4 regions of the Colwellia sp. BRX10-9 genome follow, and region 3 is predicted to be linked to each of the others. Evidence: predicted binding sites of a transcription regulator. Region 3 holds the regulator's gene; each other region holds the start of a gene.
The links. The regulator sigma-54, encoded in region 3, starts transcription at its own class of promoters, with help from an activator protein. The targets are predictions, from matches to a motif close to GTTGGCACGNNNNTNGNNT.
Positions count from the first base shown of each region.

Region 1: H4J69_RS20210 (PEP-CTERM sorting domain-containing protein) is a predicted target of sigma-54. The motif match lies at 2,629-2,647, and genes of this name have one in related genera.
Region 2: H4J69_RS06590 (PEP-CTERM sorting domain-containing protein) is a predicted target of sigma-54. The motif match lies at 1,762-1,780, and genes of this name have one in related genera.
Region 4: H4J69_RS03070 (P-II family nitrogen regulator) is a predicted target of sigma-54. The motif match lies at 3,208-3,226, and genes of this name have one in related genera.

Region 1 covers NZ_JACGVV010000027.1:44,587-49,231, forward strand. Annotated here, with positions in the region: gene H4J69_RS14730 (DUF4153 domain-containing protein) at 1-1,465, opposite strand, end outside; gene H4J69_RS20210 (PEP-CTERM sorting domain-containing protein) at 1,868-2,548, opposite strand; gene ssb (single-stranded DNA-binding protein) at 3,790-4,473, opposite strand.
Region 2 covers NZ_JACGVV010000007.1:134,413-139,057, reverse strand. Annotated here, with positions in the region: gene H4J69_RS06595 (rod shape-determining protein) at 1-441, opposite strand, end outside; gene H4J69_RS06590 (PEP-CTERM sorting domain-containing protein) at 1,152-1,703, opposite strand; gene H4J69_RS06585 (MSHA biogenesis protein MshP) at 1,898-2,350, opposite strand; gene H4J69_RS06580 (PilW family protein) at 2,340-3,158, opposite strand; gene H4J69_RS06575 (type II secretion system protein) at 3,233-3,808, opposite strand; gene H4J69_RS06570 (type II secretion system protein) at 3,795-4,295, opposite strand; gene H4J69_RS20330 (prepilin-type N-terminal cleavage/methylation domain-containing protein) at 4,322-4,645, opposite strand, start outside.
Region 3 covers NZ_JACGVV010000005.1:163,522-168,166, reverse strand. Annotated here, with positions in the region: gene lptB (LPS export ABC transporter ATP-binding protein) at 1-579, shown strand, start outside; gene H4J69_RS05035 (RNA polymerase factor sigma-54) at 659-2,167, shown strand; gene hpf (ribosome hibernation promoting factor) at 2,191-2,478, shown strand; gene ptsN (PTS IIA-like nitrogen regulatory protein PtsN) at 2,524-2,979, shown strand; gene rapZ (RNase adapter RapZ) at 3,011-3,865, shown strand; gene H4J69_RS05015 (HPr family phosphocarrier protein) at 3,879-4,154, shown strand; gene mgtE (magnesium transporter) at 4,274-4,645, shown strand, end outside.
Region 4 covers NZ_JACGVV010000003.1:105,645-110,289, reverse strand. Annotated here, with positions in the region: gene H4J69_RS03090 (DUF3581 family protein) at 1-403, opposite strand, end outside; gene H4J69_RS03085 (GIY-YIG nuclease family protein) at 515-808, opposite strand; gene H4J69_RS03080 (DUF2797 domain-containing protein) at 955-1,791, shown strand; gene H4J69_RS03075 (HDOD domain-containing protein) at 1,984-2,829, shown strand; gene H4J69_RS03070 (P-II family nitrogen regulator) at 3,261-3,599, shown strand; gene H4J69_RS03065 (ammonium transporter) at 3,610-4,645, shown strand, end outside.

The DNA.
Region 1 (4,645 bases), on a different contig from region 3:
AATAATAATTGTTTCCGCGATATGTAGTCCATTCATTCTTAGTTTCTTCGCTATAAACAGCTTCAATTAAATTTTCTGGAAACTCATTTTTACTAGGCCAATAATTAACAAATTGCAGAAAATCTTCAAGACTTAATTCATCTTTAGCAATATTCTGATGGTTTACATACATTCTATCAATAATAGCTATCTTTTCAGGAGCTGAATCTTTTAATTCGGTCTTAAGTTTTTGCAACTCTATATAACCTTGTCGTCCTAAAGATCTATCAAAATATTGATAATCAAATTCATCATATGTTATCTCACTATCATGCAATCGTGATAATTGACTTGAAGCTGAAATACTTTGAAAGTTTAATAGTGGAGAATTAACCAATAACATAGAAACAAGGACAACAATTCCCATAGATATATTAACTTTACTGAGTGTTTCTAACCATGCATCCCGCTTTTTAATAATGCCAATTAAATAACCGAAAGAAAAACATGCAAGTAAAACACAAATTAAAACAGCCCAACAACGATCAACTGTTAATCCATATTGGTCAATACGAAGCCAGAGGCCATAAAATGAAATAAGGCTATAAATGGGTAATACACCTACTCCAATAAAAATTAGTCTGTGTAAAATATTATGATATGGACGTTCATGGGAAGCATCTTGATAAACGGCATTCACGAAAAACAATGTTAATGCTTGTAACCACATTACCAACAAGCTTCCTGTACCCGTCTTCCAGAGTGTATCTAGACCAGTAAAAGGTAATGTTGCTAGAAAACCTAATGAAACGATGGTTAATGCAGGTAAAAGAAATTTAATTAATGTTTGCAGAATTGTAGAAATATTATCAACCGTGAAAATAATATTTCTAAAAACTATAATGGCAAAACCGAAAGCAAGATTTAATACGGGTATAACAAACCAATCTTTTCTTAATAACTCTTTAAAGAACTCAATTTCTAAAACAGAAAATAATCCAGCCCCTAAATGTAAGATTCCCCAAAAAATTAAAACGAATAACCAACATTCACCGAATATAATAAAATTTCGCCATGATAATTTAAAAAGTGAGCTGTAACTAATTTCTTCATGACTTAGATATTGTTGGATATACATTAACGCTTTAAAAGCAGCTATAAGAGCAGTAAAACAAAATATACCGATAACACTGCCATTGTTAACAAATTCTATTGGTTCTTGTTGATAGCCAACATAAGCACCTAAAACAGATAATAATAAAGTAAAAGGTAATAAATATTTTACTGTCGCTTTGCTATTAGTTTTTGTAATTGATAATAGTGTGAGTAAAGGGAAGCTAATTGAAACAGTAACTAACGATATTAACCAAATAGGCTCTGTAGAAGGCCATATTTTATGTTCGACACTTTGGTACAACAGAGTTAATAAGATCCCTTGAATGAGGGATATAGTGATGATTAAAGGTTTTGGTAATTGATTATCCATATTTTTATTCTTATTTAATATTGTTAGTTATTTGCTTTAGTCGTTTTTAGTATTCAATTTCTGATAGTTGTATAGCAGACATTAAGCTTTTCAAGTGGTTAGGTCAACTATGAGCATTTCAGAGGGCATAGATTCCCCTAACCAATAATTTATTCCATGACTGGCAACTCCGCCACCATTGCGGTCATTCGATAGGAGAGTATTTTGTAGCTAAATCTACCAATTGGCTTAAAGTAGTGCTAACAATGTTACCCTGAAGTCTTTATTCATCAGGGTTAGCAAAGAATACTTAATCCTATGGTGATGGTTTAGTGGTGAAACAATCTGATTTACCATCATCAGAAACAAAAAAACACCAATCATTACAATTGATGTTTTCTAGAATCAATATTAAAAACTCTATTAGGATTGTTTCTTAAATCGACGTGATGCTAAACCAATCATTCCTAATGCAAAAATAGCGAGTGTGGTTGGCTCCGGCACATCAGTTTTCTTAACTAATGCGTGCTGCATCCACACCTGGTCCTCAGTCTTTGTGTTTCGTGTGATCCCCGCGGTATTCGCTAAACTGATATTATCACCAATTGGACGATCGTTATGTCCCCTATCAGTATTAACGCCGTTTACAGTATTATACATTAAGTCGATATGCCCGACCCAAAACGCGCCAGTCGTATTTGGGCTGCGCACGTTAATGTACCCACGGTTATACTTTGACGTTGTGACTCCGGTGAAGCCAAATGACCGATTTTGTGAGTATCCTCCGGCGAACCAATCATAAACTTGCTTCTGCTGTGCGGTAAGACCGTTCAGTTGCATCCAACCACCCTGATTGTCTAAAGCGTTAAATACTCCGACGGTCATGCTTAAATAAAGCTCATTAACTTGAGTTGCAGTCGCGTATTCGTAATCTTTATACTGACTCTGAGTTAAGATATTGGTTTCTACATATAACTTTGACTTACCACTAGTTATATCTAATTCTAACCATTCGTTACCACCAGTTATCAACCCCGCGTTAGCTTGCATTCCACAGACCAACATAAAACTAATAATTAGATTCTTATAAAATTTAAACTTCATTTGAGCTTCCTTTTTAATCCCTTTCCATTAGATTTGGTAGGTAATTGTTTAAATAGTAATTTATTAATATACTTGCTTTTATGCAAAAAACATACCAAAATTAAAATATCAAACAATTTCAATATTATGATAATTTATGCAGTGTTTAATTAAGTAACACTGTAAAATAATCTGACAAAAAACAACTTGTCAACCAGTTGTTTCGATTGAACAATATTAACAAACTGTAAATAAAACTAGTTTTAGTATAAAAATATTATTAGATGATTAAATTTCATCTTTAACCTGATATAAACCACTACAACATTCATGCTGAAACCACTTAAAACAAGTGTTTCAGTAGTGTAATTGATTAAAACTCAGTGATGCTAATTGTTGTATTCCAACACCGTAACATCACTACATACCAGTATATTCAACACATATTTACCACCTAGCAACTGACTTGTAATCAGTTGGTTTGACATGTCATTCATTGGTCTTACTATAAAATCAAGATATTGATTTTATAGTAATTTATCTATTTCTATATTCATGAGATTAGCATAAAACAAGATGGTGGAATTCAATATATGCATACTAACAGAGTTTTATCCGTTGCTAGTGAATTCGAATGTTGATAACGCGAACTTTGATTTCTTATTCGATCAACAATTACTTTTGTATCATAGTTAACATCTAAAGGTTGAACTCCACAGTCGGCTTTGAGCTTTCAGCAGTCATAGAGATTGTCCTCGCTCTATAGCATCATTTTTACTTTTTTTATCCTGAAATTAGCATCAAAGTCGATTTGGGGGACGTCCGCTAAGCTGAGGGTTATTAAGTTAGCTGTCGAACTTGCTTAGGTCAACTAACGGGTGCTTAGTTGACCTCGACAAACACTCTCAATATCAAAATTTTTATTCCGCTTAGCGCACACAGGAGACGTTAACACAGTTATTTCATGATGTTTTTCGAATAATTATTAAGGTTCAATTATGGCAGTTGAAGACAGGTTCCAACTTTATTTAGAGTGTTTTTTTAATAGATAAAGCTTACTGCAACATTTGTTTCTATCTTCATTCACAAAAGCACATTTGTACTCAACGGCATAAGTAGCTTGCATGGGATTTTTGTTTCGATCTTTATTTAGCTTCTACAACAATAATAAAAATTTTAGACTAAAGACAAAAAACCCAACAGTTACGTTGGGTTTGATTGAGTTCTAGTGACTAAATTGGCACTTTAAGACTGATTGTTCGCTAGAACGGGATATCATCATCAAAATCAATCGTTGGCTCTTGAGGGTTAACTTTAGGAGCTGATTGCTTTTGTTGTCCTTGATTTGCAAAACCACCTTGCTGCTGTGGTGCTTGTTGTGAATAACCGCCTTGCTGCTGTGGTGCATTGAAGCCACCTTGTTGCTGTGCTGGTGCATAAGCAGGTTGTTGACTTTGTTGTGGCGCTTGCTGAGAGTAACCACCTTGTTGCTGTGGTGCTTGTTGCGGAGCCTGCTGTGATGATTGCCCAGAAAAGCCACCTTGCTGCTGTGAAGCTTGACCAGAGAAACCGCCAGCTGACTGACCGCCAGAACCTTGACCACGTGAGTCGAGCATTTGCATAGAGCCATTAAAGCCTTGTACAACGATTTCAGTGGTGTACTGATCTTGGCCTTGTTGGTTTGCCCACTTACGCGTTTGTAATGAACCTTCGATATATACTTTCGAACCTTTTTTAAGGTATTCGCCAGCAATCTCAGCTAATTTTCCAAACATAACAACACGATGCCATTCTGTTTTTTCTTTCTGCTCGCCAGTTTGCTTATCTTTCCAGGTTTCAGAAGTTGCAATAGTAAGATTAGCAACGCCGCCACCGTTAGGCATAAAACGTACTTCTGGGTCTTTACCTAAATTACCTAAAATGATTACTTTATTAACACCGGCCATGAAAAAATCCTATCTTTGTGCGTAAATATTTTATTTACTGATTTACGTTATCGACAAACATAAAATAATTTATCGATGCAATTTTAAAAAGTGGCAATTATTCTATCACTGTGAGTAAAAAATTTCTTTGAGTTTCAGTGCATTTTTAAGTTTATTTTTTGATTATTTTAAA
Region 2 (4,645 bases), on a different contig from region 3:
CGCAGCCATTGGTTCGTCAATAAGATAAACTTCACGGGCGCCAGCACCAAGTGCAGACTCACGAATAGCGCGACGTTCAACTTGAGTAGAACCGCAAGGAACACAAACAAGTACACGAGGACTTGGGCGTAAAAAATTATTACTGTGAACTTGTTTAATAAAGTATTGCAGCATTTTTTCAGTAACAAAAAAGTTAGCGATAACACCATCTTTCATTGGGCGAATAGCTTCAATATTACCTGGCGTTCTGCCCAGCATTTGTTTTGCAGCAGAACCTACTGCGGCTACACTTTTTGAACCACCAGAGCGGTCTTGGCGAATAGCAACTACCGAAGGCTCATTCAAAACGATGCCTTGATCTTTTACATAAATAAGTGTGTTCGCCGTTCCTAAATCTATTGATAAATCATTAGAAAACATGCCGCGTAATTTTTTAAACATAAGATCTAAATATCCTAAAGTGTTATAAAAAGAGAATTAATCTCTTTTATTCTCAACAAAGCATTGAGTTAATCAATGAGCATTTTGTCAAGTTTGTTAATAATATATTATATGGGCTAATCATACCTGAGTGTTTCAAATTTGTGTTGTTTGAATGATAAAAAACATCACTTTTTTAGCATATTTTTAATGACTAAGCCAAAATTGAGGGAATTGTTAATCAATAATGTATTAAATCCCTCATTCTTGTTAAAAAGTCACAGTAACATTTTCTCGATTTGGACAAAATGTTACAATTGCACAATTACGTTTATCGGTTATGTTACTTACTTTTGCGGTGCAGTTACACTTTCGCCAATCTTTAGTCTTGTATTCAACACCAATAGTTCCCTAATTATTACCATAAAATGACAAAATATTTTTGTACTCGCTTCGAATTACAAATCAATCTTTTTAGATAACCTATTTAATAAATTTCAGCATTTTACCACGAAATAACCATGCTAATTAATCATATTTATCGGTGAATGAAATTTCACTATGACTAATGAATAAAGATGAATGTTCGGCTTAAAAGCCAGCTATTTTTTATCGGCACGTCTTTTCAAATAAATTTAACGAGCTTAATATAGGTCTATATAATTATTTTAAGGCAATAAAAAGCCCCGCATTGACGAGGCTGTTTGCACGTAAACGCTACAAATTCGAAACTATTGAATTACACGATTTCTCATGGATAATGCGATTAAAGCAATGGCAAAAATCATAATTGTTGTAGGTTCAGGTACTTGAGCTGGGGTATTGCGAACGTAAAAAGTTTCATATGCCCAGCTACTTGTATTGTTATCACCCACTAAGTAGGTCTCAATTAGTCCTGCATTAAAACCATCAACATCTATATCAGATACCTCTGTAATAGCAGTATTCCAAAACACAAATGAATTCTTGTATACAAGTTCATTTGAAGCATTTAAGTAACTAAAGTCTGCAATATCTCTATTATTTATAAATATTAATAACTCAGAAGATTCAGCATGTCTCCATCCTTTACGATCCCAGCCATTAAGACTGTCAATTGAATCAGGCGTATAAATAGTATTACTGGCCCACGACGCATTCTCAGCAGACGCCCAAGTCCAGTCTAAGCCGCCAATAGTGACATAGTTATCCTGAGTGAGCTCAGATTTGATTAGCCCTGAGTGGGCAACATTAGATAAAAATAAAAAAATAAACGTGGTAAATTTTAAAGAAAACTTAATCATTATAAACCTCAATTAATGAAGAACATCAGTACACTTGTTTACTACTTAACCAACAATAGAGCATAAGTCATGCCAACCAATTAAAGGCAATAAAAAACAATAGGATAGTGAGGTAAAAATATAATCAACAAAGCTAACTGTAAAAAAACCTAACACTTAAATCACACTTGATTTAAGTGTTTTCCATAAGAGTGTTATAAACTTCTTGCCTCTATCTGAACAGTTCGAGAGGTAACAACACCTCCAATTGAACATTGGCCAACGCTGGTAATCACATAATATGTTGTACCATCAAATACACCATCGTCCTTACAGGTTACTGTTGCTTGACAAGAAGACAAGCCTTCAACATTCGAAAAATCAGGTACAATAATATTGCTCTTGCAAGCCGTTTTAACATTAGTATCGTGTGGAAAAACTTCTAGTAACTGCCATTGAGCACCTGTCTGTGCTGCCGCATAAGCACGGGTGCCTATAACTTCATAGGCAACAGATTCCGCACTTGAGGATAGTATTTTTACTAGCCCCGCCCCCAGTAATGCCAAGACAACAATAACAAAAATAGCGACAACAATTGCACTGCCTTCTTGCTTACTTTTGACTTGGTTTGCAGCATATTTATAATGATGAACTGGATTATGGAACATTTGGCACCTGTATCTCATTATCAAAAACAATTTCTTCAAATAACCTCATAAAATGTAGCCGAATAGATACAATCGCATTACGTTGTAAATTAGCGCCATCGGTACTAAATGCTGAATCATCTGTTAAAAACTCAGCCATTATAGCCCGGTTAATTAAACCAAGTGGTTCACCTGCATTACTATGCCCGGTAACATCGTATCTTATTAAATTATTATTATCACCACTACCTTCAATACAATACATCACTGAATCATCAATAAAATAAACCCGATTCGTTGCGGAATCCTCAGCAAAAAGCACTGAGTATTCTAAGGTTAAAACATGTGGGTCAATAGTACGATCGCTTGAATAAGCTGCACTATCAATAGGATAAAACTTCTTATTTGATTTAAGGTAAACATCGTTTGCCACAACCGGGTAAACAATGACATTAAAGTTTATAATATCGGCACTACTGACAGTAGTTGAAGCGGGTACAATAGTAATTTCATCACTTGCTGAATCTGGAGAAACAGGTATATCAACATATACAGCGCTTGCTTTAATTGGCATAAACTCTAAACAAGTATTAGTTATTCGTGCACTATTAGGCAATGAGGCCCTAAGCTCTCTGTTAAGTCTTTCGATGGCAAAGCGAGCAGACGATAATATTTGATCACGTGCAGTAGCATCAGCATATAACTGGCTACCAAACTGTAAGAAGCTACTTACTCCTACCGATAATATGCCCAGTAATACCATGGCAATGATAAGTTCAATCAAGGTAAAACCTTTTGAAGCTTTACCTTTAAAATTAGTACTTCTCAAAGGTACTCTTTTTAACAAAGAAGCATCCTTAATTTTTTTTACAGTGCTATATGGTTGCCTAAAACGAATTAGCATTAGAAGTTCGCCTTATATACCGAAAAAAAATAATCATCGTTTTGCGGGCTGCGTACAGTAATAGTAATTAATTTTGCTGTTTTTTCATTATCTGTAGCTGATTGGTATTCACCGCTATAGTCGCTATCATTGATGACTGAAACATTCATATTAAAACCCATATAAATATCAGCAAGACTATTGCCTGAGGAATTTACAATTTCATCGCCAAAATTAATTGAGTTGTAATCGTCTACGTCATCAAAATTATTACGTTGTTCACCAGGCTCAGCTCCTAAGTTACTCGAAGCTGTGCAACTAAGCGCAGATATTTCGCCACACCTGACAAAACCACCAGACATATCAGAGTTCTCATCAAACGCTTTACCTAAAATTTCATTAATCATCGATTGCCCTAATTCTGCGGCTCTGATCTGGTGAACTTGTGCGGCGCTTTGACTTGCCATTGGATAAATTAAACTTGTTAACACTGCATAGGTAATAGATAGCACGACAATACCAACAATAAGCTCAATCAGCGTAAAACCTTTCTGCTTATAATTTTTTTTCGCACTCATACGATTAGTTAACAGCATAAATATAACCTTGCTCGTTAATAGCAACAATGAGCGTTTGTTCTTGACCAACTATACTAACTTGGCAAGGAGAAGAGCAATTAATCGGCCGACCTAAATGATCAAATGAAAATGGCGTTGTACCACCTGCATATTGAAAATTAACAGTATCATCGATAATTTTAACGATAGTCGTGCTGTTGATATTATTATTTACAAAACTGCTGCAGCTATCATCTGGAATGCCTAACTTATCGTTAGTAATTAAAACAAGGTGGCATTGATTAGCTGAAGTATCTTGCATGGTACGTAATTGAATACCACGCAGTTTAGTTACGGTTTCGTTTTGGTAGGTGATTTCTTCATAGCCACCAGAAGTTTGCATTTTTGGAATAATGGTCGTGGCGAGTATACCAATGAGTATAATGACAACTACTAACTCAATTGTTGTGAAACCTTGTTGTTTCAGTAATTTTCTTTGATTGGTGATAAGTTTATTTATGCTCACAAATCATCTCTTAAAATAGTTATAAATTAAATACAGTCAAAAATACTTATTACAGGTGCTATATCTTTCCCTACGGATCCCTGAAAAGTGACCATACAAGGTGACGTTAAACTCGTTGGGGCGTCAATATTTGCAGGATAAATAGTTAAAATTGCCCCCGTATTATTAGCACTAATCACAAAGTCATCTCCTAAATTGATTAATCTACGCCAATAAACTCCAGGAGATCTTGGTACTACAGGGTAACCATAACTAATAGCAAGAGAGTTACCATCTTTTAAAGTAATTGAAGCCGTTCTATCACTTTGATTTCCAGCAACAATGGATTTACTATAAACAAGCGCTGATGC
Region 3 (4,645 bases):
GTGGGTTTAGTTGAAAGTGATAGTGGCGATATTATCTTAAATGACGAAAACCTGACGTTAGCGCCTATGCATGAGCGTGCGAGAAAAGGCATCGGATATTTACCACAAGAAGCCTCTATTTTTCGAAAACTCAGTGTTTACGACAATATTATGGCTATTTTACAAACACGAAAAGAATTATCAGATGCTGAACGTGAAGAGAAATTAGAACATCTTGTTGAAGAATTCAACATAGGTCATATCAAAGATAATTTAGGCATGAGCTTATCTGGTGGTGAACGCCGCCGAGTAGAAATTGCTCGCGCATTAGCTGCTGAACCAAAATTTATTTTATTAGATGAACCTTTTGCTGGTGTTGACCCAATTTCAGTAGGTGATATTAAAAAAATTATTCTACACTTAAAAGAACGTGGCATTGGTGTGTTGATCACTGATCACAATGTACGTGAAACTCTCGATGTATGTGAACATGCGTATATTGTTAGTCATGGTGAACTTATTGCAGAAGGTACTGCAGATCAAATTCTTGCAAATCAACACGTAAGAGATGTATACCTTGGTGAACAATTCACGCTATAGTAGTCAGTAAATGAATAGTATCTTCGTATGAAAAAAACGAAAATATCCCATTAAAAATAATAGGAAGTTAATGACCTAAATGCGCCCTACTCTACAACTCCGCATAGGACAACAATTAACCATGACGCCACAATTGCAGCAAGCAATCAAATTGCTGCAACTGTCTACGTTAGAGCTTCAACAAGAAATTCAGGAAGCCTTAGAAAGTAATCCATTATTAGAAATGGATGAGTCTTCAAATAATCCCGAAGATAAAAGTACTGACAACCTTGAAGAAGCTCACACTGCCGGTACTGGTGATGTTAAAGAAGCCCCTGCTTCTGATGGTAGCGAAGACGCTACGCCTACCATTGATGAAATCACCACCACTGAAGCCATGGACAAGAACGATATCCCTGAAGAATTAAACATGGATACCACTTGGGATGATAACTACACGGCCGGTGCAGCAAGTTCAAGCTCAGGCCCAGCTTCAGAAGATTATACTTACCAAGGCGAGACTCAAGACTCCATTCAAGATCATTTGCGCTGGCAAATGGAATTAAGCCCTTTTACCGAAACAGACCGCGCTATAGCGACAGCAATTATTGATGCTGTTGATGACGCCGGTTACTTAACGGTATCTAGTGAAGACATTTTAGAAAGTGTTGCCATTGAAGGAGTAGAGCTTGATGAAATTGAGGTGGTACTAAAACGTATTAACCTCTTTGATCCTGTCGGTGTCGCTGCTCGTTCTATTTCAGAATGTTTAATCATTCAACTTAATCAATTTGACCCCGCTACACCTTGGTTAGCAGAAAGTAAGTTAGTTTTGCGTGACCATATTAATCTGCTGGGTAGCCGAGACTATCGTACATTAATGCGTAAAACTCGACTAAAAGAAGAGCAACTGCGCGAAGTGGTGCGTCTTATTCAATCACTTGACCCTAGACCCGGCGATAGTGTGATGAAGAGTGACGATCAGTATGTTATTCCTGATGTTTCTGTTGAAAAGAAAAATGGCCGTTGGGTGGTTGAATTAAATCCTGATACTGCGCCAAAACTTTCGGTGAATCAGCAATATGCTTCGATGTCACGTTCGATGAAGTCGACAGCTGACACACAATTTATTCGCTCAAATTTACAAGAAGCTAAATGGTTTATTAAAAGCTTAGAAAGCCGTAATGATACCTTATTAAAAGTGTCAAACTGTATTGTGCAACGTCAAATTGGCTTTTTTGAACATGGTAATGAAGCCATGCGTCCAATGGTTTTAAATGATATTGCCGAAGCTGTCGATATGCATGAATCAACCATTTCACGAGTGACGACACAAAAGTACATGCATACGCCACGTGGAATTTTCGAACTGAAGTTTTTCTTCTCAAGCCATGTTGGCACCGAAAGCGGTGGCGAATGCTCATCAACAGCTATTCGTGCATTAATCAAAAAATTTGTTGCTGCCGAAATCCCAGCAAAACCACTTAGTGATAGTAAAATGGCTGATTTATTAGCCGATCAAGGGATAAATGTAGCTCGACGCACCATAGCAAAATATCGAGAGTCACTTTCTATTCCACCTTCTAACCAACGAAAAAGTTTACTTTAACGAAAAGATGAGGAATTAAGCTTATGCAAATTAATCTTTCTGGCCACCATGTTGACATTACCGAAGCTTTACGAGAAAACGTCACGACTAAGATGGCAAAATTAAGCCGACATTTTGATCATATCAATAATGTTCATGTTGTTCTCACCGTTGAAAAATCAAATCAAATTGCTGAAGCGACTGTTCACGTTAGTGGCTCTGATTTACATGCAAAAGCTGAAAATGCTGACATGTATGCCTCTATTGATAGTCTTGTTGTTAAGCTTGACCGGCAAATATTGAAGTACAAAGGTAAAACGAATCAGCATTAATGCTGTTTATCGCCTGTTCACTCACCAAAGAATCTAAGTAGTATAATGAAGTTGCAAGATATCCTTACCCTTGATTGCACCCTGTGTGCGATTAAGGGTACAAGCAAAAAAAAACTCCTTGAAATAATTAGCGAAACTGCGGCAAAAAAATTCGATAATATTGATACTCATCAATTATTCGAAAGCTTAATGGCGCGTGAAAAAGTTGGCTCTACCGGCATAGGAAATGGCATTGCGATTCCTCATGGTCGATTAACTAACACGTCACAAGTTATTGCTGTATTGCTGACCAGTGAACAAGCCGTTGAATTTGATGCGATAGACAACCGTGCTGTCGATATTATTATTGCGTTATTTGTCCCCGAAGAAAACTGCCAACAACATTTAGATACCTTACAAAGTATTGCGCAAATATTTAGTACTAAACAGTTCGCAAAGCAAGTAAGAAAATGCCAAAATTCGCAAGAGCTTTTTACTTTAATAAAGCATGCTAAACGTTAATAAAATCTAATAATAATCCAGGAAAACTCAAATGAAACTCTTGATAGTCAGTGGTCGCTCAGGGTCAGGTAAAAGTGTCGCCTTACGTGTACTCGAAGATTTAGGCTACTACTGTGTCGATAATATTCCGGTGAATTTATTGCCTGCATTAGCACATACCGTTATTAATGATTACGACAAGGTAGCGGTTAGTTTAGATGTACGTAACTTACCCAATGATCCTAATGACGTTTCAGAAATATTAGATTATCTACCAAAAACAGTAAAACTCGATATTCTGTATTTAGATGCTGATGACTCTGATCTTATTCGACGTTTTAGTGAAACGCGTCGTTTACATCCTTTGATTAAACAAAATATCCCACTCGACCAAGCCATCTCTTTAGAGAAAAAGCTGCTTGAGCCTATTTCCACGCGTGCGGGTTTGTATATTAATACCAGTCAGTTATCACCTCATCAATTATCTGATTTAGTGCGTGAGCGAATTTTAGGCAAAACCTCGGCATCTATGGTGGTGGTGTTTGAATCTTTTGGCTTTAAACACGGTGTACCACAAGACGCAGATTATGTTTTTGATGCCCGTTTTCTGCCTAACCCTTTTTGGGAAACAGACTTAAAAGGTTTTACCGGTTTAGATCAACCCGTGCGAGACTTTCTTGCTAGCCAACCGATTGTCACTAAATTTATCTGGCAAATTAACAGTTTTATGATGACGTGGTTACCCCACTTAGAAAGAAACAATCGCAGCTATATTACTATCGCCATTGGTTGTACGGGTGGAAAACACCGATCGGTTTATATTGCAGAAATATTAGCAAACAATCTTAGAAAAGAACGCGAAGATGTTCAGTCTCATCATCGCGATATTAAAATACAAAGCACTTAATAACGGTCACTGTATGCCAAAATATAATAAATCATTAACCATTAGCAATAAACTGGGATTACATGCACGTGCTGCCACTAAACTTGCCCAGTTAAGCCAAAAGCTTAATGCTAACGTTACTATTTGCTTAGAGGGCAAAGAAGCTGATGCCAGTAGTATTATGGGGTTAATGTTACTGGCCGGTGGCTTTGGAAAAACCGTAGAGGTGATTACCCAAGGAGAAGATGCTCAACAAGCACTTAACGATGTATGCCAGTTATTTTCTGATAAATTTGATGAAGACGAATGATAAAAAGACTGAATAAAAAATAAAGTTACGTTATCATTCATTACAACACCTTAGCCAGCGCATCTTGACTAAGATATAAACAATATAATTTTCGTATTACTGCGGCACAGGAAAACTTTATGCCGGAAATATCAGAGCAACAACAAAATCATCAACGCCTGCAACAAGTCAATAAAGCACTTGGTAGCGGAATGTTTGTGCACGTTCGAAAATTACTACAGAACATGCCAGCTTATGATATTGCTTTAATATTAGAGTCATCTCACCCGAAAAGTCGTGCCGTTTTATGGCAACTTATCGACGCTGATAATCACGGTGAAGTACTTGAAGAACTCAATGAGGAAGTTCGAAAAGGCATTTTAAAAACTATCCGCCCTGAAAAATTAGCCGCCGTTGCTGAAGGCATGGATGTTGATGATTTAGCTGAAGTTTTACGTACTCTACCCGATAGTGTTTATCAAGAAGTATTAAGTGCTATGGACTCGCAAGAC
Region 4 (4,645 bases), on a different contig from region 3:
TCACTAAAATATGTGGAAAAGTATGGCCAGAGAACTCAACGTAGGCGCGGATCAAAGCATCGATCGATTGACGGTTAGTTGTACACTGTCCTGAAGCCTCTATTTTCATATATTCTTTTGCATTATCATCAAGAATACTTGCTGATTCGACAATTTTTTCAGGAAAATTGAGTTTAATGCCATCGGTCACCATACCTGAAAAAGTAAAGCCCATATTTTGTGATAAACCTGACTTTTCTAGCACTAATGAAAAAAGTAAATCACCTGGCACGCAAAAACGTTTTGCATCGGCATCGTGCAGCGGATTGAAATCATCGGCAACTATTTTAGCGAAATCGCTACCTTGCTGACGAGAAAAACTAATTTGATTGTTTGTAATATTACAGTAACGTTCTAGAAACATTTTGCATACATCTATTATGTGAAAACCGCCGTATACTAGCAGTTACTTGTCGACAAATGGAAATTATCTAATAAAAGTAATACTAAGCAGACCAGTACTATCAGGGCTTTTCTAAAAAATTATTGGCTTAAAGTTTTTCACTAAGGTCTCTTTTTTAAGCTTAGTAAACTTCTTTAGTTGATATTCGCGCTTGCAAGCGAGTTGACGATTTTCTTGGGGCTCAGCGTAAACTAATTCGACCGGCCGCCGAACCCGCGTATATTTAGCCCCTGTTTTATTACAAGTATTATGCTCACCTAAACGGCGAATTAGGTCGGTAGTAATACCCGCGTATAAACTGTTGTCTGCACAACGTAAATAATAAACAAACCAAGTTGGCTTGGCGGTTGGTTCTTTTTTTTGCATACAAGTTGGCTTGGCTGTAAAGGTTTTGCTGATATAACAATAGTATCGCAATTTTTGTTGCCGAAATCGATAAAAAGCTGGCTGTCATTTACAGAGTTTTATACCATGCCCTTTAAATTTCTCCATCAAACATATCGAGACAATAAATGACCCATTACGATGCAGGTGCTTTGAGTAAAATGACTGCTCAGTTAGATGAAAACGGACTCGTTCATTACCAATTACCTATAGGCGATCAGCTCATTGATATGAATGCGTTAATTGGGAAAAATATTACTTTAGATTACCAAGGTAAAATAGCGTGTCGTCATTGTGCAAGAGTAACCAAGAAAAGTTATTCGCAAGGTTTTTGTTATCCGTGTATGCAAAAGCTCGCTCAATGCGATATGTGTATTATGAAACCAGAAACTTGCCATCATGCTCAGGGGACTTGTCGTGAGCCTGAATGGGGCGTAAAAAATTGCATGGTTAATCATTATGTTTATTTAGCGAATACCTCTGGCATTAAAGTTGGCATTACTCGCCATACTCAAATACCCACCCGCTGGATTGACCAAGGTGCAACACAAGCTTTAAAACTATTCAGAGTAAGTACACGCTTACAATCGGGTTTAGTTGAAATAGCACTGGCTAAGTTTATTGCCGATAAAACAAACTGGCGAGCTATGTTAAAAGGTGCGGGTGAAATGGTTGATTTAAAAGCGAAAGCACAAGCATTACTACCTGAAATTGCAGCACAGTTAGACGATATTAAATTACGCTTTGGTGCAGACGCCGTTGAATTACTTGACGAACCAGTAGTCAATTTGAACTTTCCTGTTGAACAGTACTTAGAAAAGATCGGCTCTTTTAACTTTGATAAAACCCCCCAAGTTTCAGGATTATTACAAGGGATAAAAGGCCAATATCTTATTTTTGATAAGGGGGTTATTAATATTAGAAAATTTGGCTCTTACCAAGTTGCCTTAACCGTTGAAGACTAATTAGACTTTTTCTGAAAATAAGTCACTTATTATTAATATAGTGTCTATACTTGAGTAAAATTTAGGTCATTGCTAATACCTTGTATATTATTGAAAAACTGAGCCATCAGCGGGTGTTAGCTTTCAATTTATTTGCTGAGTGTTTTATTTTTATATAAAAACAACCCTATATTTCTTGTTAGGATTTTTGTTATGAATGCTGTTGAATACGCCGAACAGGCGAGTGAAATATTTGTATTGTCGGATTCTTTTATCCGCATTAAAGAGTTAATTGATAACGAATCATCAACTATTGATGATATAGCGGATGTCATTTTACTTGATCCCGCCTTGTCAGCGACTATTTTAAAGCTCTCAAATAGCTCTTTTTTTAACTATCCTGGTAAAATAGACACTATTTCTAAAGCGGTTTTAATCTTGGGTATTACCGAAGTTTACAACTTAGTTATTGCTTATTTTACCACTGATGCCTTTAGAAAACTAAAAGCCAGTCCCGAATATTTAGATGACTTTTGGGAGCGTAGTGTTGACTGTGCATTAACGGTTAAATTTTTAGGCACTAAACTAAACGTACCTAATGCGGAACGATTATTTATTTTAGGTTTGCTGCATAATTTAGGCGAATTAGTCATACATCAATTTATGCCTGAAAAAGTAGAACAATGTAAGCATATTAATTCAGATGAATTGCCTTGGACTAAACAACTACAAACACTGGGTTTTTCCTACGCTGACATTACCGCTGAATTATTAAAACAATGGCAACTTCCTTACAGCTTGATTGAACCTATACGTTATCAAGATGAAGAGGAGTTTCAACATAGTACCGACGAAACTAAGTTACTTTATATTGCTAAACGAATAATGACACTGAACCACCAATGCAAAAGTCATTGCCAAGCCGATGTCATTAGTGATGAAAAACTCGATGCGTTATCAGTGCAACAAGAGCTGTTGCGTGATGCCAGCGACTTCTGTGATATGGAACGTTTAAGTATCCTTGCTGTACTTAACCCAAGTGCCTCTATGCTTTATTAACCGCTATATCTTTTGATATAATAACTGTGGGTGAGGGCAGTGATCTATTTAGCAATAGCTTTTCTTTGCTGAGCTAACCTCATCTCAATTTTTATTGCACTTACCTTGTCTGCGCAGCTAATACACTCATTAATCATGAGTTGTCACCGAGTAATAAACCTCTCAGATAGCAGAACTGTCTTTGCCATCCTTGCTAATTAACCTTTCCTTGCCTAACACCGCTAATAGTTTTATTTAACAAACGGGACTTCCTTGCATGCTAATTAAATCATGCACCAATTACTGTCATTGATAAAATTTCATGCACCAACGAAGTGCTTTTAAATAGCCTTTTTTTTATTGTTAATCTTAACCTTATGAATATTAGGTATTTTAGTCTTTGGCATAACATTTGTATTGTTATGTACAAATCATAAATAAGGCTAAACATAATGAAAATGGTTAACGCAATAATAAAACCTTTCAAACTGGATGATGTCAGAGAAGCAATTTCTGAAATTGGTGTTGAAGGACTAACCGTCAGTGAAGTAAAAGGTTTTGGACGACAAAAAGGTCATACCGAACTGTATCGTGGTGCTGAGTATCAAGTGGACTTTTTACCGAAAGTGAAACTTGAAATTGCTGTCAATGATGATGTTGTTGAACGCTTAGTCAAAGCAATTACCGAGTCGGCGCACACAGGTAAAATTGGCGATGGTAAAATATTTGTCTATGACTTACAGCAAGCTGTACGTATTCGTACTGGTGAGCAAGATGTTGAAGCTATTTAAGGGGTAAATCATGGAACAAAATATTTTTCAATTACAGTATGCAATGGACACTTTCTATTTCTTGATATGTGGTGCTCTTGTTATGTGGATGGCCGCGGGTTTCTCTATGTTAGAAGCCGGTTTAGTGCGTGCAAAAAATACCACAGAAATTTTGACTAAAAACGTCGCGCTTTATGCTATTGCTTGCATGATGTATTTGGCCTGCGGTTACGAAATTATGTACGGTGGTGGTTTCTTCTTATCTGGCATCGAAACAATCGATGCTGATGCGGTATTAAAAGAATTTTCTGGCCGTGAAGATGGTTTTAATGGCGGAGCTATATACTCCAAAGCGTCTGATTTCTTCTTTCAAGTGGTCTTTGTTGCAACAGCGATGTCGATTGTTTCTGGTGCCGTCGCTGAACGCATGAAATTATGGGCATTCCTTATTTTTACCGTTGTGTTAACTGCCGTTATTTATCCACTTGAAGGTAGCTGGACTTGGGGCGGTAATGCTGTCTTTGGTTTGTACACCCTAGGTGACTTAGGCTTTTCTGATTTTGCTGGCTCGGGTATTGTCCACATGGCAGGTGCATCAGCAGCATTAGCGGGTGTCTTGTTACTTGGCGCACGTAAGGGTAAATATGGAGCAGATGGTCGTATTAATGCCATTCCAGGTGCTAACTTACCTATGGCGACATTAGGCACATTTATTTTATGGATGGGTTGGTTTGGCTTTAACGGTGGTTCAGTTTTAAAGCTTGCCGATATCAACAGTTCACATTCAGTTGCTATGGTCTTTTTAAATACCAATGCAGCGGCCGCTGGTGGCGCTATCGCCGCGTTAATTTTTGCGAAATTACTATTTAAAAAAGCAGATTTAACCATGACATTAAACGGGGCATTAGCGGGATTAGTCGCTATTACTGCTGAGCCTTCAACACCCACGGCATTGCAAGCAACCTTGTTTGGTATGGTCGCTGGTGTCATCGTTGTCTTGTCAGTGGTTGGTTTAGATAAACTGAAAATAGATGATCCAGTCGGTGCTATCTCAGTACATGGTGTCG